One region of the Paenibacillus sp. ALE3 genome, then DNA from elsewhere that is predicted to be linked to it. Evidence: predicted binding sites of a transcription regulator. Region 1 holds the regulator's gene; each other region holds the start of a gene.
What was found. Region 1 encodes Rex, which represses fermentation and respiration genes when NADH is low (regulators of the CRP and FNR family bind a similar motif). Its sites were predicted from a motif close to TTGTGAAATATTTCACAA; they were not measured.

Region 1 (4,281 bases):
AGCCACGTCTTTGGCACTTGCAGAGTATACGGCATGGGAAATAAGATCTGTACGCGGCAAGAAATGGGCCTGATTCAGATCTAGCGCGATAAAGTCAGCCTTGTTGCCTGCTGCCAGCGCTCCTACTTCTTTTAAACCAATCGACTTTGCACCATACTCTGTTGCCAGACGCAGTGCTTCATTTGCAGGAACTGCTGTTGGGTCGCCAGATACTCCCTTGTGAATGAGTGCCGCCAGACGCATTTCCTCGAACATATCCAGGTTATTATTGCTGGCAGGACCGTCTGTTCCAAGAGAAACAGTAACTCCTGCACGCAGCAATTCAGGCACTCTAGCTACACCACTTGCCAGCTTCAAGTTGCTGCCTGGATTATGTGAAACCGCCACACCTCGTTCCGCTAATAAAGCTATCTCTTCGTCGTTCAAGTGTACGCCGTGGGCAACAAGTGAAGGGCGGGAGAAAAAGCCAAGCTTATCTAAGTGTGCAACTGGACGCAAACCGTAGTCGCGTACGTTTTGCTCAACTTCGGCGATCGTCTCGGACATGTGCGTATGCAATGGTAAATCGAGATCATGTGCTGCTTGAACAAATTTCTCAATAAACGCTGGCGGGCATGTGTATGGGGCATGTGGAGACATCATCGTTGTGATACGTCCGTCTGCTTTTCCATGCCAGTTACGGGCAAAAGTCACGGCCTCAGCCAGCTTGATCCGCTGTTCTTCTTCTGAACAGAGTCCAATGGCTCCACGCATCAAACTTGCACGGATGCCCGACTCTTCAGCTACACGTGCCACCTCATCCATATGATCGTACATATCCAGGAAAGTTGTGGTTCCACCTTTCAGCATTTCCAGCACTGACAAGGATGTTCCCCAGTACACATCCGTAGACGTAAACTTGGCTTCCATAGGCCACATTTTTTCCTGAAGCCACACTTGAAGTGCCAAGTCATCTCCATACCCTCGCAGCAGAGACATCGCCGCATGACCATGAGTATTAATCAGACCAGGCAAAAACAATAACCCGTTACCGTCGATTGCTTCCGTCTCTTCCTCACCCGCAGGCAGAGTCTCGCCAATGTAAGTAATACGGCTATCCTCCACAATCATAAAACCATGGATTACCCCAGCTTCAGCTCCATTCACGGCAAAAGAACCGTTTTTAATCATCCATTTATTCACTGTCATATTGTGCTTCTTCCTTTCCGTCCTCCAGATAATAAGCGAGGCTAAGCAAATCAGTTGTAAAGTCTGTGGCATGTATCCGAATGTTAGCCGGTGCCTTGAGAATGATAGGTGCAAAGTTTAAAATCGCTCCAATTCCACTCTCAATGAGCCTATCAGCTACGTGTTGTGCCTCAAAATCAGGTACAGTAATAATCCCGATTCGAATATTTTTTTCTTTTACAGTCGTTTCCAATTCATCCATCGGCTGAACGACTAAGGTATTGATTCTGGTCCCAACCTTATCCGGGAACGCATCAAATACCGCCACAATCTTCATATTGTCTTTTAAATAAGCGTTATAGTTTGATAGGGCTTGACCCAGATTACCCGCTCCGACCAATACTACATTAATTTGCTGGTCAATTTTCAGGATATGGCGTATTTTCTCAATTAGATAAGAAACATCGTAACCGATGCCCTTCCGACCAAAATCGCCAAAATAGGCAAGATCTTTACGAATTTGAGCTGGATTTAAATCTAACCTCTGTCCCAGCTCTTGAGAAGAGACCGTAGCCACCTCCCGTTTGTGCAGTGCATTCAGATAACGTAAATATACGGGTAATCTCCGTACGACAGCCTCTGAAATTTTATCTGATTTCATACTTGCTCCCCCTAATTGTAACGGACTTTAGGTGTCCGTCCGTTGTGCCTCTGTCTCCGGGGCGGATTGGAGCCATTCGGCGATGCGGGGCACCATTTGCCCCGATGGCATATGCTCCATTTTTGGTCCCGGTAACGAGTACAAAAAGTGCTTTCCATAATAGGATTCGATCACACGCGTATCGTAAACGATAACGACTCCGTGGTCGCTCGCTGTACGTACCAATCGTCCAAATCCCTGTTTGAAGCGAATAACTGCTTGTGGTACAGACAGCTTCATAAATGGATTCTTCTTCTGCTGCTGGAGCAGCTCGCTTTTTGCCTCCAGTAACGGGTGATTGGGCGGTTGAAACGGCAAGCGAACGATGGCCAGACAAGTCAAAGCCTTCCCTGGAATATCGACGCCTTCCCAGAAGCTGCTGGTTCCCAGCAATACAGAAGCCTTGGCTTCCTGAAAACGACGGGTTAGCTTGCTCCGACTCCCACTGTCTACACCTTGTCCTAACACGGTAATATCGCTGGATGCTAACGCCTCTTTGAGTGGCTCATACACTTGCCGGAGCATCCGATAGGAAGTAAACAGAACAAGCATTCTCCCCCGCGTCGCCTGGGCAGTCGCTCCTAGAGAGCTAACGAGCATCTCTACAAAATGTGCATCCCCTACACTGCCCTTCACACTCGGAAAGTCTCGCGGAATGACCAGCAACACCTGATCCCTGTAATTAAAAGGTGATGGGAGCTGTGACGTCATTAATCGTCCTTGATCCGCTGCCTCCTGCAAGCCGAGTTGATCGGTCATGTACTGAAACGACTTATCTACCGATAAAGTAGCAGATGTCAGAATAATACTTCTTTTTTTGTCAAAAAACATTTCTTTCAACTGGCGGCTCACATCGACGGGCACTGCATAAAATTGCAATGATTTACTACGGAATTGCCCACTCGCTTCGAGCCAATATACGGTTGTTTCATCATCGAGTCGTATAAAGAAGCGCAAATTTTCCCTAATCCCCGCCAAATCCTTAAGCAGACCCGTGATATCTGTAATGAGACTATCCGCCGCATAATCGTCGTGTTCTTCCTTGACATCCAGCATCAGCTTGTCGCCCTTGCGCAAAATTTCACTCAACGTTACATAAAGCTGATTTTCCAACGCCGCCGCTTGATCCCACTTTGCAGGCTTGGCCGACGGTTTGAGACGCGAAGAAAATTGTCCCGTTTCACCCGGTGTGGCATCAGACCGCTCTGGCAACATTCCAAACAGCTTATCGCTTAGCAGGTCCCAAGTTTCCTTAACCTCTAACACGAGTGGGTACAGCTGATCAATGGTCGAGGCCCATTCCGTCGACTTCTCATGCCCCGACTTTGCCAACTGCTGACGTAACGAAGGCAATTGTCCGTTCTTACTGTCCTTGAACAATCGAGTCAGCGTATGCACGAGTGTGAAATATTTCATATGCATGCCTAAGTGCTTACCGGCTACTTCCTCTAGATGATGTGCTTCATCAATGACCAGATGTTCATAGCTGGGCAATAGCTGGTGACTTGCTTTGACGTCGGTGAACAGCTTGGAGTGATTCGTTATAACCACATCCGCTGTTCCTGCTTCATGACGTGCACGATGATAGTAGCATTTGCGGAACCATGGGCAAGAACGACCAAGACAGGACTCGGAATCACTAGCTACTGTTTCCCAAAAATCCCCTCCACGGTTGCTCAGGTTCAGTTCCTCATCATCACCGGTTTCTGTCAGAGTCAGCCAGACAATCATTTGAGCCGCTGTAATCAAGTCTTCTTTTGGTGTCGCGAAGTCTCTTCTGTTTATTTTATGTTCAAACTTACGCAGACACAAATAATGCCCCCGACCCTTAAAAATGGCAGCCCGGAACGGGAACGGAATCACTTTTGTCAGCATCGGAATATCACGCTCTCGCAATTGCTCCTGCAGATTAATGGTATGCGTGCTTACGGTGACCCTCTGCCCATATTTTACACTGTGATACAGTGACGGAAGCAAATAGCCTAGGGACTTCCCTGTTCCTGTACCAGCCTCGATCAACAAATGCTTATCTTGACTCAAGGCTTGATTTACACCCTCAATCATTTGTGTTTGCGCCTCGCGCTCCTCATATTGGCTCAAGGATGAACGCAAATTGTCCCGCACATCATCCATATACTCCTCAAAGGAAACGCCTGAGAGTGGATTCGGATCATCTTCTCTACGTGGAGTAGCCAGTTCGGTCCAATCTTCCACTTTAAGCGCAAGCTGACGAAAAAACTGATGTTTCTCCAAATCCTGAATAGGGTCTAGCTCTTTCTCTTCTCGTATGCCGTCAAGAAACCAACCCAGGTCACTGTCTTCCTCTGCGAACAAATCGCTGAGCCGCTGTATCGTTATCAGAGGTAATGCCTGAAGCTCACTCAGACACTTTAAAAACACCTCAGCCGTAGCCA
Region 2 (4,281 bases), 2.6 Mb from region 1:
ATCAGTTCAGCGTCGGTTTTTACTTTACAGAGTGAATCAGCCAACCGTGCTTTAATACCACCGTTTCCACCGATAAAGATCTCCCAGCCCCCATCGTTGCCTACGATTCCGATATCTTTCGTACATGATTCCGCACAGTTGCGTGGACAACCATTAACCGCTAATTTGAATTTTGCTGGGAAATCCAATCGTTCGAATTTCCGTTCCAGCACTTCTCCCATGCCCATCGAGTCCTGTGTACCAAAACGGCAAAATTGCGATCCAACACAGGTTTTCACCGTACGAAGCGACTTCGCGTACGCATATCCCGAAGGCATATCGAGTTCTTCCCACACTTTAGGCAGATCTTCTTTACGGACACCAATCAAATCCAGCCGTTGTCCCCCAGTTACTTTTACAACTTTAACGTTGTATTTAAGCGATACATCAGCTATTTTCTTCAAATCTTCTGGAGTCGTTACACCGCCGTACATTCTTGGCACCACTGTAAACGTTCCATCCTTTTGAATGTTCGCGTGCAATCGCTCATTTACAAACCGGGAATCTCCCTCATTTTCATAGGTATCAGGATTAATCATACCCAAGTAATAATTCAGCGCCGGACGGCATTTGGAGCATCCTTCATCATTATGCCAGCCGAGTACATTCATCACTTCACGCGTAGTGGTCAGCCCTTTGGTTTTGATCGCTTCAACAATCTCGTCCCGGCTCAAGGTTGTGCAACCACATATTCCCTGCTTGGCTGATGTTTTGAAGCTGTCTCCAAGAACATATTGCAAAATTTGCTCAACAACGGGCTTACATCCTCCGCAAGAACGCGTAGCTCCGGTACATGCCTTAATTTCATCAACGGTGGTTAGTCCATTTTCATTGATTGCTTCCACAATTGCCTTTTTAGTCACACCGTTACAACCGCAGACAATTTCATCGTCCGCCATGGTTTCAACGGATGACGTTTTCGCCCCGTGATTGCCGCATCCAGTACCCATGATCTGTCCATAGATCTCATCTGTCATTTCCGTTTGCTGACGCACATATTTTTGCAGACTAGCAGATTCACTCACATCGCCAAACAGTACAGTACCAACAATTTTATTATCACGAAGCAGTACCTTTTTGTATGTTCGCTTCCACTCATCCTTCGCTACAATCGCCGTATGTTCAGGTTGGGTTATGAATTCGCCAGCTGAGAAAACATCTACCCCTGAAATTTTAAGCTTGGTGGAAACTACCGATCCTGCATAGCCTTCAGTATCCACGCCTGCCAAATGCTTGGCAATCACACTTCCCTGTTCAAACAGCGGAGCTACCAGACCGTAGCAGATTCCACGGTGCTCAACACATTCCCCTACAGCGTATACATCCGGCATGGAGGTTCTCATGAAATCATCGACCACAATCCCGCGGTTCGTTTCCATACCACTTTCTTTAGCTACCTGGATATTAGGTTTAATCCCGACGGCCATTACAACCAAATCTGCTTCCAGCTCGCTTCCATCCGAGAAGCGCAGTCCTTGTACCCGATCTTGACCGTACACTTCCGCAGTTTGCATTTGCATAGCAAACTTGATTCCCTGACGTTCCAGTTCTGCTTTCAACATCGCAGAGGCTTCCCGGTCTAACTGACGTTCCATCAAATCTTCCATTAGATGAACGACCGTAACATCCATCCCGAGGTTGACCAGGCCTTTAGCTGCCTCCAGCCCCAATAGACCTCCGCCAATGACAGCTGCCTTCTTATAGGTCTTCGCTGCTTCCAGCATGGCCGAGCAATCGGCGATATCTCGGAAACCAATAACTCCCGGTAATTCTTTACCCGGAATAGGCAGAATAAACGATTGTGAACCAGTAGCCACCAAAGCCACATCGTAATCAATTTCCAGTCCGTCTTCGGTGTGAATCTTCTTGTGCTCACCGTCGATGCTTTTAACCATTTTTCCTGTATATAAAGTAATCCCTTGATCCGCATACCATTGCAAATCGTTCAGTATGATATCATCTATTGTTTTACTACCTTCCAACACATAAGAGAGCATGATCCTGTTATAGTTCGGATGCGGCTCACTTCCCAGGACTGTAATTTCATATTTATCTGTTAATTTTAAAATTTGTTCGACCGTATTGATACCAGCCATCCCGTTCCCTATAACCACAAGCTTCTTTTTACTGTTTATCATATACCGGTTCCTCCATTCATTCGACGCTACTTCCTATCCGACGACATCTCTACGTTTCTAATGAATATTGTTTATGCTTCTATTCTAATACAGCAGATAGGTCTATATGTGATTTCGATCACAATGTAGTTAAAATTATGAATATTTAGGGATTTCCCTATTCTATTTCAAGGGATTAAGGTAAGGACCGGAAATCATAGCAGTCATCGAAAGAATCTTTCCAATTCATGCGTAAATACAACCGTTATAAGGAATACTTTATGAACAACTTGTATCTTATGGGAAAACGAATTGAATTGTTTGGAGGTAATCAGCATGTGGTCTAAAATCATTTCTTATCTTCCTAGCTGGAGTACACTCTTTCAAGCTGGCCTCGCGTTGATTATTCCTTTAGGAATTTATTATATAAACACCTCGATTTATTCGTTTGTCGGCAGTAAGGGAGCCAAATCCAAACACTCTTCCAGTCATCCGCTCTCTAATAAACATAACGAAGGGCACATGGATCAGCAGCATGAACCGAGCTCTAAAATTACAGGAAATTATGATTCCGACTTACAGGCAATTCGTGAAGCTATAGGCGAAAATAGTGATGTGCATTTTCGTGAGTTTGTGGTAAAGAAATTTCATGCTCGGTCAGTGTTAGTCTTCATAGAAGGTATGCAGGATGAAAAACTTATGAGCAAGCAAGTATTGGAGGTCTTGATGTTTGAAGGCCAGCAGCAGGGTCAGGATCAGCAGGAACAACCGGAAGGTTTAAGTAACTCTTTTATAAAAGAAAGCCTGATGCCACTTACGCAAATTAGTGAAGTTACCCGTATGGAGGAACTGTACGAGTTCATCCTTTTAGGTCATACCGCCCTATTAATTGAAGGAATGAAGGAAGCGCTACTGGTGGGCCCTCCTAATGGCGCTATTCGCTCCGTCAATGAACCAACCTCTGAAGCATTGCTTCGTGGTCCCAGAATCGGTTTTACGGAAGTATTGAGTGAAAACACTTCGATGCTTCGACGCCAGGGTTTAAATAAAAGTCTGGAAATGAAGAAATTCCAAGTGGGCAGCAGAATCAAAAAAGATCTGGTTATCGCGTATATAAAGGATATTGTGAATCCAGACCTTCTTGAAGAAGTAAGCCGCAGAATATCAAAAATAGACATGGATTTTTTACCTGAATCCGGGTATGTGGAACAACTCATCGAAGACAATTATTTAAGTCCATTCCAACAGGCTCATAATACAGAGCGTCCTGACCGTGTTATTAATGCTTTGTTGGAGGGAAGAATAGCGATCTTACTGGATGGTACTCCTTTTGCACTTATTGTCCCGGTGACCTTCAGTATGCTGCTTCAATCTCCCGAGGACTATTATGAACGATGGATTCCGGGGACACTATTACGTCTGCTACGGTTTAGCGGGGCTTTTATAGCGCTTATGGGGCCTGCTCTGTACATTTCTTTTATATCGTTTCATCCCGGTTTAATTCCGACCAAGCTGGTCATTAGCATTATCGGAACCCGTCAAGGCGTCCCTTTCCCATCCGTTATAGAAGTCATGATTTTGGAAATCTCTATCGAAATTCTACGAGAGGCTGGCATTCGCCTGCCCAAACCCATTGGCCCTGCGATGGGCATTGTGGGAGGCTTGGTCATCGGTGATGCTGCTGTCAATGCGGGCATCGTTAGTCCCTTCCTTGTGATTGTAGTTGCAGTTACTGCCATTTCATCGTTTTCGATACCAACATATAGTGCGGGCATTACCCTGCGCCTTTTGCGTTTTGTCGGAATGTTCTTTGCAGCAATGCTGGGCATGTTTGGAACCATATTGTTCTTTCTGTTAATTTGTATCCATCTGACGAAGTTGAAAAGCTTTGGTGTACCATATGTAACTCCCTTTTCCCCTATGCGCCTAAGCGATTGGAAGGATCTGTACATCCGGGCTCCTATGTCTCTGATGAAACGAAGACCTGTCATGATGAAAACGCAGCAACGCAAACGCAGATCATGATGCCCAAAACGAAGGAGGAGCTACTGTGTTTAGACGCTCTGATGATAAGATCACAACTAAGCAAGGGGCTGTATTCCTGACCAATACCGTATTAGGCGCA
Region 3 (4,281 bases), 160 kb from region 1:
ATGCAATCCGGTTGGAAACGTCTCATCATTTCAGTACCACGCTCTACCGTAACTGTCGATGGATCTGGCTCAACTTCAGAGAACACTTCAATCGCAACTGGTGTTTGGCGCTGGTGCAAATAATGAATGACGCGGTCCACATATCCGAGTTTCACCATCATAGGGTCAGTGATAATGGCTACACGTGTGATATCAGGCATTTTAGCAAGATACTGTGTCGAATTTTTCTCAAAATAAATTTTGGAAGGTACTTTGAACCATTGCATATTCACCGTCCGTTTCGCCACCCTTTTCACATTAATCAAGTTAACTGCAGATACGTTCGACGAAGTCGAGTTACGACCGTACGAACCGCAACCAAGTGTCAACGAAGGAAGGTTGGTGTTGTAAATATCACCGATTGCACCATGTGTGGAAGGTGCATTTACAATGATACGACCTGTTTGCAAACGGTTTGCAAAGCGAGCGATAACGTCCTCATCTTGCGAATGGATAGCTGACGAGTGACCCATACCGCCGAACTCTACAACTTCAGCAGCACGTTGGATACCTTGCTCTGCATTTTTCACTTTGTAGCAAGCCAATACCGGACTCAATTTTTCCGCAGATAATGGGAATTTGGTTCCTACTCCTTCAATTTCAGCGACCAAAATTTTTGTTCCTGCCGGTACTGTAATGCCGCTCATTTCAGCTATTTTTACAGCAGACTGTCCGACGATGGCCGGGTTCACTGCACATTTTTCTACATTCATAGCCCCTTGAGTGAGCTTAGCTGCTTCTTCTTTATTTACAAAGTAGCAACCATTAGCAATCATCAATTTCTTCACTTGCTCGAAGATAGGCTCTTCGATAATTACGGCTTGTTCCGAAGCACAAATCATACCGTTATCAAAAGATTTAGAAAGGATAAGGTCGTTCACGGCCTGTTTGATATCGGCTGTTTTTTCAATAAAGCAAGGTACGTTACCAGGACCTACGCCAAGTGCAGGTTTACCACAGCTATAAGCTGCCTTAACCATGCCTGATCCGCCAGTTGCCAAAATCAATGCCACATCAGGGTGGTTCATCAGTACATTTGTTTTATCCATCGAAGGTGCTTCAATCCATTGGATGCAATCCGCTGGAGCACCATGTTTAACAGCTGCTTCAAGCAATACGCGGGCTGCTTCCGCACTACACGATTGAGCAGATGGATGGAAGCCGAAAATGATTGGGTTACGTGTTTTAATGGCAATTAACGCTTTGAACATCGTAGTCGAAGTCGGGTTTGTTACTGGAGTAATCCCCATGATGATACCGACTGGCTCTGCAATCTTTTGGAAGCTATCGAAATCATTATCTTCAATGACACCAACGGTCTTCTCATTTTTGATGCTGTGATAGATATATTCTGTTGCAAACATGTTTTTGGTGATTTTGTCCTCGTACACACCGCGTCCTGTTTCTTCAACAGCCAACTTCGCTAGGTGCATGTGCTTATCCATCCCTGCGAGTGCCATAGCTTGTACGATTTCATCAATCTGCTCCTGATTCATACTCATGAAAGCTTGCTGTGCCCGGTTCGCCCGGTCAATCAGCGTTTGAATATACTGCTCTGCGCTTTGCTCTTTTTGGATAACCTCGTTTTTAACAGCCATTTCCCTCATCCTCCTGTTATCTCGTGTACTATCTCTTGTTCACGCACTGATCGTAACACAGCTTTTCAAGATATTTTGTGATTTTTTTCACAATCTATTTAAAATTTTATTTTATGAAGTGAATTAAATCACAAAGTTTGGAATTCTGCCACTTTTACCCCCTCTTCTTGCCCCAAAAACTCATTGCACAGGTATATAATGAATTTGAATTGATCAAGTTGCAGATAAAAAACATAGGATACAAAGGGGAAATGGACGATGAGAAACCCTACAAATGTAATGGAAGCCCGCGGCAACACCTGTTGCTTCTCGGAGGCCAGCTTCAACCGGTTGCAAGTGATGATGAAAGATCGAGTTATGCCAGAAAGCTCGCATTTGTTCTGGGAAGGAGATACAGCGGATAAGCTGTTTTATATTAAGCGCGGACGCGTAAAGGTAACCAAAACAACGGATGAGGGTAAGGAACTTATTCTATATATGTATCAAAGCGGCGATCTTGTTGGTCAAGCTGATCCTTTCTTCGGCACCAAGCATTCCTTTTCTGCTGAGGTTCTGGAGGACAGTGATATTGGCGTAATCGATCATACAGATTTGGAGCTGCTTATTTGCCAGCATTGTGATTTTGCGATTGACTTTATGAAATGGATGGGATCGCATCATCGCATTACTCAGACCAAGTTCCGCGATTTGATGATGTACGGCAAGCCTGGCGCTCTATGTTCCACACTCATCCGACTATGCAACACCTATGGTGAGCCTCACGGCGACTATATCTTGATTCATAAAAAGATTACTCATACTGACTTATCAAATATGATCGGTGCTACCCGGGAAAGCGTAAATCGGATGCTCAGTGATCTGCGTAAGAAAAATGCAGTAGAATACGATAATGGTATGATTGTTGTCAAGGATTTGGAAATGCTGCAAGGTGTATGTCATTGTGAATTGTGCCCACGTGAGATTTGCCGGATATAATAAATTGTTTTTTAATGTAAAAGGGAGTGCTGTAAGCCATTATTAGCTTATAACACTCCCTAATTTTATTCCACTCCCCATTTTTTAGAGAACGGACGGGACAGTAACAAAGCACATAACTCGACCTTCTTCTGCCCTACACGCTTTAAAACTGAAAGCATAGATAACCTAAATTTCCCATCTCATAGCTTCTATGGATGACCTTAGCTTTGTTTGCAGGATTGCCACTACCCATTGCAATAAACAACGGTACAAAGTGTTCTGCTCTAGGTACGGCCTGACGAGCATATGGCGCTTCGCTTTCATAGTGATCCAAAGCTTCTATATCTCCGCTTTGCACTTTTTCGATAATCCAGTCATCAAAATCAATTGCCCAAGGCTCCGTTTTCGTTTCTCCCCATTTGACAATACGCAGATTATGGACAGTCACGCCACTGCCAATGACCAGAATATCTTGTTCTCCCAACTCACGCAACACGTCACCAATGGCAAATTGTGCTTTGGGCGAGAGGTACGGATTTACGGAAATCTGAACTACCGGAATGTCTGCCTCAGGATACATACGATGCAACAATGTCCAGGAACCATGATCCAGTCCCCTCACCCGATCAGTTTGTACATCGATGCCCTTTTGTTCATATAACTTTTTCAACTTATTAGCTAGTTCAACAGAACCATGTGCTGGATACTTCACTTCGTACAGTTCGGGTGGGAAGCCTCCAAAATCATAAATTGTATCGTATATGTCATCCATTGAACTAATCGTTAACACTTGCGTCTCCCAGTGAGCTGTAAAGATAACAATCGCCTTAGGGTGAACGCTTTTCCCCAACTGCTCTAGAAATGCAGTGTAGTCCGTCTGTTCAATAGCAAGCATAGGTGATCCGTGGGCTAAAAATAAAGATGGTACCATTAAAAAATCCCCTTATCGCAAACAATTTATTTTATTCACTTAGTAACTTTATGTAAGCAATAATACATAAGTAATATAGTAATGTCAATATAGATGCCAGCATATACTTAAAGATCAGCAATTCTTTAAATAAAGATTGATATAGGTATAAAGTCATAGTAATATGTAACTAATAAATTTAAAAATATTATTATATCCCGATACAAAGGACTGGTTTCTATGGAGATACATACTTCGAATTGCCCAAAATGCGGTTCCGTTTTCCGTCAAAATCTTAGAAACCTGTGTAATACTTGTATTCAAGAAGAAAATATATTCTTTGACCGCTGTTCTAACTATCTATGGAAGCATCCTTCTACTCATACCCGCCAACTCAGTGATGTGACTGGCACACCTATGGATTTGCTTACAGATTGGGTAAGAGCAGGCAAATTTCCCTCCACATACAGTCAGCTTGATTATCCTTGCGAGTCCTGCCGTTCTCCCATTTATGCAGGAAGGCTTTGCCACTCGTGTTTAGGCACATTTCGTTCAGCCGCACTGGATATTCAATCCCGCATCCCTCGCCGTACAACAGCCGGAGTATTCTCAGTAGCAGGGCGCGCTAAAAGCTATTAAGCCGTACTGCCTACCTCAAAATAAAAAAACAGCCTTTTCCTAGGAAGAGGCTGTTTTGCTATGAGAAACACTTAATGAGTTTGGTGATCATCTAATCCATTCCTCAGCCCAAAATTGAATCTGCTCCATAACCGGCTG

Region 2: nirB (nitrite reductase large subunit NirB) is a predicted target of Rex. The motif match lies at 2,284-2,301, and genes of this name have one in related genera.
Region 3: adhE (bifunctional acetaldehyde-CoA/alcohol dehydrogenase) is a predicted target of Rex. The motif match lies at 1,713-1,730, and genes of this name have one in related genera.

Annotation. Positions count from the first base shown of each region.
Region 1 covers NZ_CM134214.1:1,937,588-1,941,868, reverse strand. The annotation lists gene ACXHJ2_RS08725 (amidohydrolase) at 1-1,188, opposite strand, end outside; gene ACXHJ2_RS08720 (redox-sensing transcriptional repressor Rex) at 1,175-1,828, opposite strand; gene dinG (ATP-dependent DNA helicase DinG) at 1,856-4,281, opposite strand, start outside.
Region 2 covers NZ_CM134214.1:4,510,774-4,515,054, forward strand. The annotation lists gene nirB (nitrite reductase large subunit NirB) at 1-2,177, opposite strand, end outside; gene ACXHJ2_RS20060 (spore germination protein) at 2,493-4,181, shown strand; gene ACXHJ2_RS20065 (GerAB/ArcD/ProY family transporter) at 4,207-4,281, shown strand, end outside.
Region 3 covers NZ_CM134214.1:1,776,391-1,780,671, reverse strand. The annotation lists gene adhE (bifunctional acetaldehyde-CoA/alcohol dehydrogenase) at 1-1,637, opposite strand, end outside; gene ACXHJ2_RS07885 (Crp/Fnr family transcriptional regulator) at 1,896-2,612, shown strand; gene ACXHJ2_RS07880 (DODA-type extradiol aromatic ring-opening family dioxygenase) at 2,758-3,525, opposite strand; gene ACXHJ2_RS07875 (winged helix-turn-helix transcriptional regulator) at 4,231-4,281, opposite strand, start outside.